Regions from separate parts of the Nonomuraea sp. NPDC005730 genome, predicted to be linked through region 2. Evidence: riboswitches for the same ligand, from Rfam matches in the RefSeq annotation. Region 2 holds a riboswitch; each other region holds the start of a gene.

Region 1 (3,263 bases), on a different contig from region 2:
GCCCGCGGTGAAGCAGCCCGCGGTGTTCGGCAGCACCTTGATGTCGCGGCGGCGCAGCACGTCGAGGACCGAGCCGCGGGCGCCGGGGTCGAGCCGCCGCATGGCCACCGTGGTCAGCTCGGTGCCCGAGGCCACCAGGGCCTGGTCGAGCACCTCCAGGGAGGGCGCGCCGCCGGTGCCCATGATGAGCCGGGAGTCGAACTTCTCCCCGGCGATGATCAGCTCATCCACCCTGCACCGCCGTCAGCACCTCGACGCGGTCGCGGTCGCCGAGCGCCGTCGTCTCCCACGTGCTCCGCGTGACCACCTCGTCGTTCACGGCCACGGCCACCCCGGTGGTGGCCGTGGTCAGCGTCCGTACGGCCTGGGCCACGGTGGTGCCGTCGGCCACCTCGTGCGGGGCGCCGTTGATCGTCACAATCATGAAATATCCCGAAATCTCGCGGGCGAGCACAGCGCGGCCAGCTCGCCCTCCTCACCCGTCAGAATCCCCGCGCCCGTCGAAAGCCCCGCCGCCGGGGCCGCCGCCGGAGCCGCGGCCTGTGTCGCCGTCTGTGTCGCTGTCCGGGCCGTCGTCGAGGCCGTTGTCGAGGCCGCCGTCGGGAGCGCCGTCGGGGGCGACATCGTCGCGGCCGGGGGTGTCGCGGCCGGGGTCATCACCGCCGCCGTGACCAGGGCAGCCGTCAGGGGCGCCAGCAGTACCCCGCCCCGGTGGTGGCCGGTCGCCAGCACCAGCCCGGGGACCTCGCCCGCCCCGATGATCGGCAGGTTGTCGGGGGTGCCCGGACGCAGCCCGGCGACCACGTCGGCGACCTCCAGCTCGGTGACGCCCGGCACCAGCTCCCTGGCGTCGCGCAGCAGCTCGTAGAGCCCGCCCGCGGTCACCCGGGTGTCGAACCCGAGCTCCTCCTGGGTCGCCCCCAGCACCAGCTCACCGTCGCCCCTGGGGACGAGGTAGACGGGCGCGCCGTGCACCATCCCGCGTACGCACCGCCCGAGCAGCGGCTGCGGCGAGCGCAACCGCATGATCTGTCCCTTGACCGGCCGGACGGGCACGTCGGCCAGCTCCCCGCTCCACGCCCCGGCGGCCAGCACCACCCGCTCGGCCGCGATCTCCCGCACCGCCTCAGGCTGACCGGGTACGGGCTCCAGCCGCACACCCGTCACAGCACCCGTCGCAGGGCCTGCCGCACCGCCGGTCCAAGCGCCGGCGCCGGAGCTGGTCCCAGCGCCTGTCACGACGCCTGGAGCGGTGTCGCCGTCGCGCAGCAGTCCGGTCACCCGCGCCCGCACCACGGGCACGCCCAGCCGGTCGAGCGCGGCCAGCAGCGCCGCCGTGACCCGGCGCGGATCGACCCAGGCGTCACCGGGGGCCAGCAGCCCCCCGCGCACCGAAGGCGCCAGCATGGGCTCCAGACGGCGGCACTCGCGCCCGGTCAGCCGTTCGACCCGCAGCCCCAGCTTGTCCATGAACGCCGCCAGGTCGTCGAGCGCCGCGAGGTCGTCGGCCCCGAAGGCGACGTCGAGCGTGCCGTCGGCGCGCAGGTCGAGCGCACGACCAGCGGCCCCCTCCGGCCCGATCACCCCGAACGCGCCCCCGAAGGCATCCCGAGGCCTCGTCCCGACCCCGCCGCTCAGCCCCGCGCCGACACCTGGCCCGAGGTCCGCGCCGACACCTGGCCCGAGGGCCGGGCCGAGGCCCGCGTCGGCGGCCAGTTCGGCGGCGAAGGACGGCCACCGGCGCAGCGAGGCGGCCCCCAGCCGCAGCAGCGGCTCCTCGGTGTAGGCGACCTCGCTGACTGGCGCCAGCATCCCGGCCGCCGCGTAGGAGGCCCCGCGGCCCGGGGCCGGGTCGACCACCGTGACGGGCAGCCCCTCGCGGGCCAGCCGCCAGGCGATCGACAACCCGACGACCCCGCCGCCCACGATCACATTCATCCGCGCTCCCTTCGCCGGCATGATCCGGATCAGGTGTCTTGCGGTCGAAGGCCCGCTCAAGCCTTCCTCTCAGCCCGGTGACGGCCGGACTCCCGCGCGTCTTGCGCCTCCAGCCTACGGCCTCGGCGCGACGCACCGGCACCGCCCCCGTTATGGTCATGAACGTGAACCATGTCGTAGTGGTGGGAGCGGGCCTGGCCGGGCTGCGCAGCGCGGAGGCGCTGCGCGGGCGCGGCTTCACCGGACGGATCACGCTGATCGGCCAGGAGCGCCATCGGCCCTACGACCGTCCGCCGTTGTCCAAGGCCGTGCTGTCCGGCGCGGCCGACTCCAGCTTCCTGGAGGCCGACCTCGACGCGCTGGAGGTCGACTTCTGGCCCGGGGTCACCGCCAAGGCCCTGCGCGAGGGCGTCGTGGAGACGACCGAGGGCCAGCTCGGCTACGACGGCCTCGTGATCGCCACCGGCGCCGAGCCGATCACCGTGCCCGGCGACGGCCCCCAGTACGTCCTGCGCACCCTCGACGACGCCCACGAGCTGCGCGCCGGGCTCGTGGCCGGGGCCCACGTGGCGATCATCGGCGCCGGTTGGATCGGCGCCGAGGTCGCCACCGCCGCCCGCAAGGCCGGCTGCTCGGTGACCGTGATCGAGGCCGGCCCCACCCCGCTGGCCAACGCCGTGGGCCCGGAGATCGGCGCCCGCACCCGACACTGGTACGACGGCATCGACCTGCGCCTGAACACCATGGTCGACGAGGTGGACGAGGGCGGCGTGCGGCTGGTGGGCGGCGAGTTCGTCCAGGCGCACGTGGTCGTCACCGGCATCGGCGTGCGCCCGGCCATCGAATGGCTGGCCGGCTCCGACATCGACCTGCACAACGGCGTCGTCACCGACGAGCACCTGCGCACGTCCATGCCGAACGTGGTCGCCGCCGGCGACTGCGCGGCCTGGTGGTCGCGCCGCTACGGCGTCCGGCTGCGCGTCGAGCACTGGGACACCGCGCTCGGCTCGCCCGAGGTGGCCGCCGCGACCCTGCTGGGCGAGGAGGCCGTCTACGACCCGGCGCCCTACTTCTGGTCCGAGCAGTTCGGCCACATGGTCCAGTACATCGGCCACCACCCCTCCGGCGACCGCCTGCTCTACCGGGGCGAGCCCGAGGGCAAGTGGTCGGCCGTCTGGCTGACGTCCGGCGACACCCTGGCCGCCGTGCTGGCCGTCGACCGGCCTCGGGACTACGTGCAGGGCCGTAGGATCATCGAGGGCGGTCATCGCCTCGACACAGAACGCCTGGTAGATCCAGAGGTCCCCCTACGGGATTGTGTTGTT
Region 2 (3,263 bases):
AACGCGGTGAAGGGGCCGGCGTGTGCGGCGTACACGGCGTTCCTGCTGGAGGCGGCGGGGTCGTACGGGGAGGGGTTGGCGGCGCTCTATCCGTGTATGTGGGGATATTCGAGTCTTGGGAAGATCCTTGCCGAGAACCCGCCCGCCGAGCCGCGGTACCGGGCCTGGGTGGACACCTACGCCGACCCGGCGTTCGCGGCGCTGACCGTACGGATCGGGCAGATGATCGACGAGGCCGACCCCGACCCCGTACGGGCGGAGGCGCTGTTCGCCGAGGGCATGGCACACGAGCTCGCCTTCTGGGACGTGCCGTAGTCGCGTGCCGGCCCGGTGCGCGCCATACCCTGGTGGCATGCCGGAACTTCCCGAGGTGGAGTCGCTCACCAACTTCCTGCGCGAGCGGGCGGTCGGCCGTTCGATCGCCGGCGTCGACGTCGTCGGCTTCCAGGCGCTCAAGACGTTCGACCCGCCGGTCACCGCGCTCGGCGGGCTCACCGTCACGGGCGTGTCGAGGCACGGCAAGTTCCTCGACCTCGACTGCGACGGCCTGCACCTGATCATCCATCTGGCCCGCGCCGGCTGGCTGCGCTGGCGCGACGACCTGACCGGCGCGCGGCCGGTACGGCCGGGCAAGGGGCCGCTGGCCGTACGTGTACGGCTGGCGCCGGACGACGACGGCCTGGCCCCCGGGTTCGAGCTGACCGAGGCCGGCACGCAGAAACGGCTTGCCGTCTACGTCACCGACAAGCCGGAGGACGTGCCCGGCGTCGCCGCCCTGGGCCCCGACCCGCTCGACGACGCCTTCACCGTCGAGGCGCTCAAGCGCATCGTGGGCGGCAACCGCACCCAGATCAAGGGGCTGCTGCGCGACCAGAAGGTGATCGCGGGCATCGGCAACGCCTACTCCGACGAGGTGCTGCACGCGGCGAAGATGTCGCCGTTCAAGATCGCGGCGTCGCTGACCGACGCGCAGATCGCCGACCTGCACGAGGCCATCGTGACGACGTTGCGCGACGCCGTCGAACGGGCGCACGGGCTGGCCGCCAAAGACCTCAAGGCGGAGAAGAAGTCCGGGCTGCGCGTGCACAACCGGGCGGGCCAGCCGTGCGACGTGTGCGGCGACACGATCCGCGAGGTGTCCTTCGCCGACTCCGCGCTCCAGTACTGCCCGACCTGCCAGACGGGCGGCAGACCGCTGGCCGACCGGCGGATGTCGCGCCTGCTCAAGTAGGGTCCCGGGCGCGGGATGATGGAGGCATGACCGTTCCTGAGATCGAGGCCACCGCCGTTCCCGACGACGCCTACCTGCTCGACGTCCGTGAGCAGGACGAATGGCTCGCCGGCCACGCCCCCGAGGCCGTGCACATCCCCATGTCGCAGATCCAGGGCCGGGTCGAGGAGGTGCCCGCCGACCGCACCGTCTACGTGGTGTGCCGGGTCGGCGGCCGGTCGATGCAGGTCGCGGCGTGGCTCAACCAGCTGGGGCGCGACGCCGTCAACGTGGGCGGCGGCATGCAGTCGTGGGAGTTCGCGCGCCGTCCGATGGTCAGCGAGACCGGGCAGGAGCCTTTCGTGGCCTGAATGCCCCACTGTGGCGGTTCTGCCGCCATTAAGGCATGATGAGGGCGCCAACTGCATAGTCGCGGGAGCTCGGGGTGCCGGGCTGAGAGGGCAGCAACACAGCCGCTGCCGACCGCCTGAACCTGTCCGGATAATGCCGGCGTAGGGAGTGTGCGATGACGCATGTCGTCGACGAAGTTCCGCTGACCCTTGACGGCGCGCCCCCCAAGACCCTCGGCGTCCTCGACCAGGGCGCGCTCTGGGCCAACCTCGGTGTCAGCCTCCTCGGCTTCTCCGGCGCGCTCGTCCTGATCGACCCCCTGGGCGGCGCGCCGCTCAGCCTCGTGGCCGCGCTCACGGCCGCCGTGGTCGGCAGCCTCATCGGCACGGCCATGGTCGGTCTGTCGGCCATCCCCGGCACGCAGACCGGGCGGCCGGCGATGGTGCTGCTGCGCGGGCTGTTCGGGGCGAAGATGTCGTACGTCCCGTCCGTGCTGAACATCGTGCAGATGCTCGGCTGGGGGGCCTTCGAGCTCTGGGTGATCGCCAAGGCCGCGAACGCGATCTTCGGGAGCGTCCCGTACCAGGTGTGGGTGGTGGTGGCGGGGGTGCTGACCACCGCGCTCGCCGTCTGGCCGCTCGGGTCGATCAGGCTGCTGCGCCGGTACGTCACCGCCGGCGTGATCGTGTCGCTGATCTGGTTCACCGTGTCGTTCCTGGGCGAGGCGCCGACGTACACAGGTGGGTCGTGGACGGCCTTCGCCCCGGCCGTCGACTACGTCATCGCCCTGTCGGTGTCGTGGGTGCCGATGGCCGCCGACTTCGCCAGGCACTCGCGCTCCAGCCGGGCCGCCTTCACCGGGGTCGTCGGCGGCTACACCGTCGCCCAGGTGGCCTGCCTGGCCCTCGGCGTGTACGCGGTGGCCATCGCGGGCGCCCAGGCGGTCCAGGCCGACGGCATGGTCGTGTTCCAGCCGTTCGTCGCGGCGCCGCTGGGCGCGCTGTTCTTCGGCATCCTGGTACTGCGCGAGACCGACCAGTCCTTCGCCAACGTCTACTCCACCACCGTCTCGCTGCAGAACCTCATGCCGAACGTCGACCGCCGGGTCGTCTCGACCGCGATCGGCGTGCTCACCACCGCGATCGCCCTGGTCGTGGACGTCACCTCCTACGGCGCGTTCCTCGGGGTGATCGGCGCGGTGTTCGTGCCGATGTTCGCGGTGCTGGCCGTCGACTACTTCGTGCTCGGCGGCGCCGCCCGCTGGAACACCGCCGAGGACGCGCCCTCGCGCTGGCTGATGCTGCTGCCGTGGGCGCTGGGCTTCGCCGCCTACTGGTTCACCACCTCGACGCCCACGGTCGCCGGCTGGGACGACTTCTGGGCCGCCGCCCGCGACGTCGTCGGCTTCACGCGGGAGCCGTGGATGAACGGCGCGCTCGGCGGCGCGCTGGTCGCGGCCCTGGTGACGCTGCTCATCGGCGTGCTCACCAGGGGCCGGCGCCGCTCAGCGGCCCGCTGAGGCCCGGCGTTCGACGTTGAGCAGGTGCTGCTTGGCGGCCACGCCTCCGGCGTAGTCGCCGAGCTCGCCGTCCTCACGGACCACCCGATGGCAGGGCACGATCACGCACACGGGGTTGGCGCCGACCGCGTTGCCGACCGCGCGAAGGGCGCGCGGCCGTCCGATGCTCGCGCCGATCTCCTC
Region 3 (3,263 bases), on a different contig from region 2:
TGGCCAAGAACCTGGTCGAGCGCGGCATCAGGATCAACGCCGTCGCCCCCGGCCCGGTCTGGACGCCGCTGATCCCGGCCACGATGCCGGAGGAGAAGGTGGCGAAGTTCGGCGCGCAGGTGCCCATGAAGCGGGCCGCCGACCCCGACGAGATCGCCCCTTCGTACGTGTTCTTCGCCGCCGACCGGCTGTCCTCGTACTACACGGGCGAGGTGCTGGCCCCGATCGGCGGCGAGACGCTCCCGGGCTGACCGCGCAGGTCAGAGGTAGATCGAGCCGCCCTTCCCGAGGAACTCGGCCGCCTTGTCGGCCATGCCCGCCCGCACCTCGTGGCTGAGCTTCATCGAGCAGAACTTCGGGCCGCACATCGAGCAGAAGTGCGCGGTCTTGGCGGGCGCGGCCGGCAGGGTCTCGTCGTGGAAGGCGCGGGCGGTGTCCGGGTCGAGCGACAGGTCGAACTGGTCCTCCCAGCGGAACTCGAACCGGGCGTCCGACAGGGCGTCGTCCCACGCCTGGGCCTGCGGGTGCCCCTTGGCCAGGTCCGCCGCGTGCGCCGCGATCTTGTACGTGATCACGCCGGTCTTGACGTCGTCGCGGTTGGGCAGGCCGAGGTGCTCCTTGGGGGTGACGTAGCAGAGCATGGCGGTGCCGTACCAGGCGATCATGGCGGCGCCGATGCCCGAGGTGATGTGGTCGTAGCCGGGGGCGATGTCGGTGACGAGCGGGCCGAGGGTGTAGAAGGGCACGTCGTCGCAGAGCTCGCGCTGCAGGTCGACGTTCTCCTTGATCTTGTGCATGGGCACGTGGCCGGGCCCCTCGATCATCACCTGCACGTCGTGCGCGTGCGCGACCTTGGTCAGCTCGCCCAGCGTGCGCAGCTCGGCGAACTGGGCCTCGTCGTTGGCGTCCGCGATCGACCCGGGGCGCAGCCCGTCGCCCAGCGAGAACGTCACGTCGTAGCGGGCCAGCAGGGCGCACATCTCGTCGAAGTGCTCGTACAGGAAGCTCTCGCGATGGTGGGCCAGGCACCAGGCGGCCATGATCGAGCCCCCGCGCGAGACGATCCCGGTCTTGCGGCGGGCGGTCAGCGGCACGTGCGCCAGCCGCACGCCCGCGTGCACCGTCACGTAGTCGACGCCCTGCTCGCACTGCTCGATCAGGGTGTCGCGGTAGACCTCCCACGACAGCGACTCGGGACGCCCGCCCACCTTCTCCAGCGCCTGGTAGATGGGCACGGTCCCGACCGGGACGGGCGAGCTGCGGATGATCTGCTCGCGGGTCTCGTGGATGTTCGGCCCGGTGGACAGGTCCATGACGGTGTCGGCGCCCCACCGGGTGGCCCAGGTCATCTTCTCGACCTCCTCCTCGATCGAGGAGGTGACGGCGGAGTTGCCGATGTTGGCGTTGATCTTGACCAGGAAGTTCCGGCCGATCGCCATCGGCTCGGACTCGGGATGGTTGACGTTGGCGGGGATGACCGCCCGGCCGGCCGCGACCTCCTGCCGGACGAACTCGGGGGTCATACCCTCCCGGACGGCCACGAACTCCATCTCCTTGGTCACCACACCGCGCCGCGCCGCGCCGAGCTGGGTGACCGGCGACCCCCACGCCGAGCGGTCGGTACGCGAGGGCCCCGAGGTGTCGTAGAGCCGCACCGAGGTGCCGTTCGACAGCCTGACCTCGCGCATCGGCACCTGGAGGTCACCGATGTGGATCTTGGAAAAGCGCGCGTCGTTCATCGCGCAAACTCCCTTCGCCGGCATTATCCGGAGCAGGTTCTGGCGGTCGGCGGCTGACAGCCGTCCTCTCAGCCCGGTCCGCACCGGGCTCCCGCGTTGGTCACCGCGATCATAACCCCGCGCGTGGCAGGATCAAGGGGATGTCTGATCCCATTGCGCACACGACCGCCACCTACGACCGCATCGCGCGCCAGTTCGACGAGCAGTTCTCCGATCCGCCTCCCCCGTTCGCGGCCTTCCGCGACCGGTTCGCCTCGGCCCTGCCCGCCGGAGCCACGGTCGCCGACCTGGGATGCGGCCCGGGGCGCGAGTCGGCCTGGTTCGCCGGGCGCGGCCTGACCACCGTGGGCGTGGACCTGTCGATCGAGATGGCCAGGCTCGCCGCCGGGCGCGGCGTGCCTGCCGTTCTGGGCGATCTGCGGCGGCCGCCGCTGTCGCCGGCCTCCCTGGACGGCATCTGGTCGGCCGCGGCTCTCGTGCACGTGCCGTCCGAGCAGACCGAGCCGACGCTGCGCGCCTGGCACGAGTCGAACGTCACCCACCGCACGTGGTTCAGCGTGCTGGCGACAGCGCGCAGCTCTCCCCTGCCCTAGTCTCCAGGTCGCGCGCGAATCCGGGGCCGCGCAGCCGGGCGGTCCCGCCGCGCGCCGACGCCAGCCTGACCTCGACCGGCACGCCGTCCGCCCAGGTCACCCCGACGGTGAAGCCGCCGCGGGCGCGCAGCCCGTCGAACGAGCCCGCGCGCCAGGCGGCCGGCAGCGCGGGCAGCAGCTCGATGACGCCGGCGTGGCTCTGGAGCAGCATCTCGGCCACCCCGGCGGTCGCGCCGAGGTTCCCGTCGATCTGGAACGGCGGATGCGTGTCCCACAGGTTGGGCAGCGTGCTGGACCGCAGTTGCCCGCTCAGCATGCTCAGGGCGCGGTCGCCGTCCTTGAGCCGGGCCCAGAAGCTGACCTTCCAGGCCATGCTCCAGCCCGTGCCGCCGTCGCCGCGGGCTTCGAGGGTGGTGCGCGCCGCGGCCAGGTGCTCGGGAGCGGTGAGCTGCGTCCCGGGGTGCAGGGCGTAGAGCTGGGAGACGTGCCGGTGCCGGTCGGACGGGTCGTCGAGATCGGCCTTCCACTCCTGGAGCTGCCCCCAGGACCCGACCCGCAGCCCGGGATCGAGCCGGTCGGCCGCCGCGCGCAGCCGTCCGGCGAACTCGGCGTCCACGCCGAGCGTCCGCGCGGCCTCGGCCGTGCAGGCGAACAGGTCCCGGACGATCTGCTGCGGCATGGCCGCGCCCGCGGTGAAGTCGCCGTGCTCGGGCGAGTACGCGGGCGAGACGACGAGGCTGCCGTCACGCGCGTCGGGACACAGGTTGGCCAGCCAGAACTCGGCGGCCTCGCGCATCGCCGGGTAGGCGTGCCCGCGCAGGTAGCGCTCGTCGCCGTCGAACAGGTAGCGCTCGTAGAGCTGGCGCACCAGCCAGCCGGCGGCGTCCGGCATCCAGAACGACGTGGGCCAGTCGTGCACCCCCGTGAACCC

Evidence for each region. A riboswitch is a leader RNA that binds a small molecule or an ion and turns the genes downstream of it on or off. The one in region 2 is predicted to bind thiamine pyrophosphate.
Region 1: it holds a riboswitch for thiamine pyrophosphate, as region 2 does, so the genes downstream of both, ABZ444_RS05920 (FAD-dependent oxidoreductase) here and ABZ444_RS32980 (cytosine permease) in region 2, are expected to answer to the same signal.
Region 3: it holds a riboswitch for thiamine pyrophosphate, as region 2 does, so the genes downstream of both, thiC (phosphomethylpyrimidine synthase ThiC) here and ABZ444_RS32980 (cytosine permease) in region 2, are expected to answer to the same signal.

The regions. Positions count from the first base shown of each region.
Region 1 is NZ_JBEXYK010000003.1:191,357-194,619, forward strand. Features, by position in the region: gene ABZ444_RS05910 (thiazole synthase) at 1-231, opposite strand, end outside; gene thiS (sulfur carrier protein ThiS) at 224-424, opposite strand; gene ABZ444_RS05920 (FAD-dependent oxidoreductase) at 421-1,938, opposite strand; TPP riboswitch at 1,928-2,044, opposite strand; gene ABZ444_RS05925 (FAD-dependent oxidoreductase) at 2,097-3,263, shown strand, end outside.
Region 2 is NZ_JBEXYK010000038.1:42,772-46,034, forward strand. Features, by position in the region: gene ABZ444_RS32965 (TenA family protein) at 1-315, shown strand, start outside; gene ABZ444_RS32970 (DNA-formamidopyrimidine glycosylase family protein) at 353-1,231, shown strand; gene ABZ444_RS32975 (rhodanese-like domain-containing protein) at 1,258-1,581, shown strand; TPP riboswitch at 1,633-1,746, shown strand; gene ABZ444_RS32980 (cytosine permease) at 1,737-3,080, shown strand; gene ABZ444_RS32985 (methylated-DNA--[protein]-cysteine S-methyltransferase) at 3,066-3,263, opposite strand, start outside.
Region 3 is NZ_JBEXYK010000001.1:325,598-328,860, reverse strand. Features, by position in the region: gene ABZ444_RS01510 (SDR family oxidoreductase) at 1-251, shown strand, start outside; gene thiC (phosphomethylpyrimidine synthase ThiC) at 261-1,739, opposite strand; TPP riboswitch at 1,732-1,844, opposite strand; gene ABZ444_RS01500 (class I SAM-dependent methyltransferase) at 1,880-2,332, shown strand; gene ABZ444_RS01495 (glycoside hydrolase family 95 protein) at 2,292-3,263, opposite strand, start outside.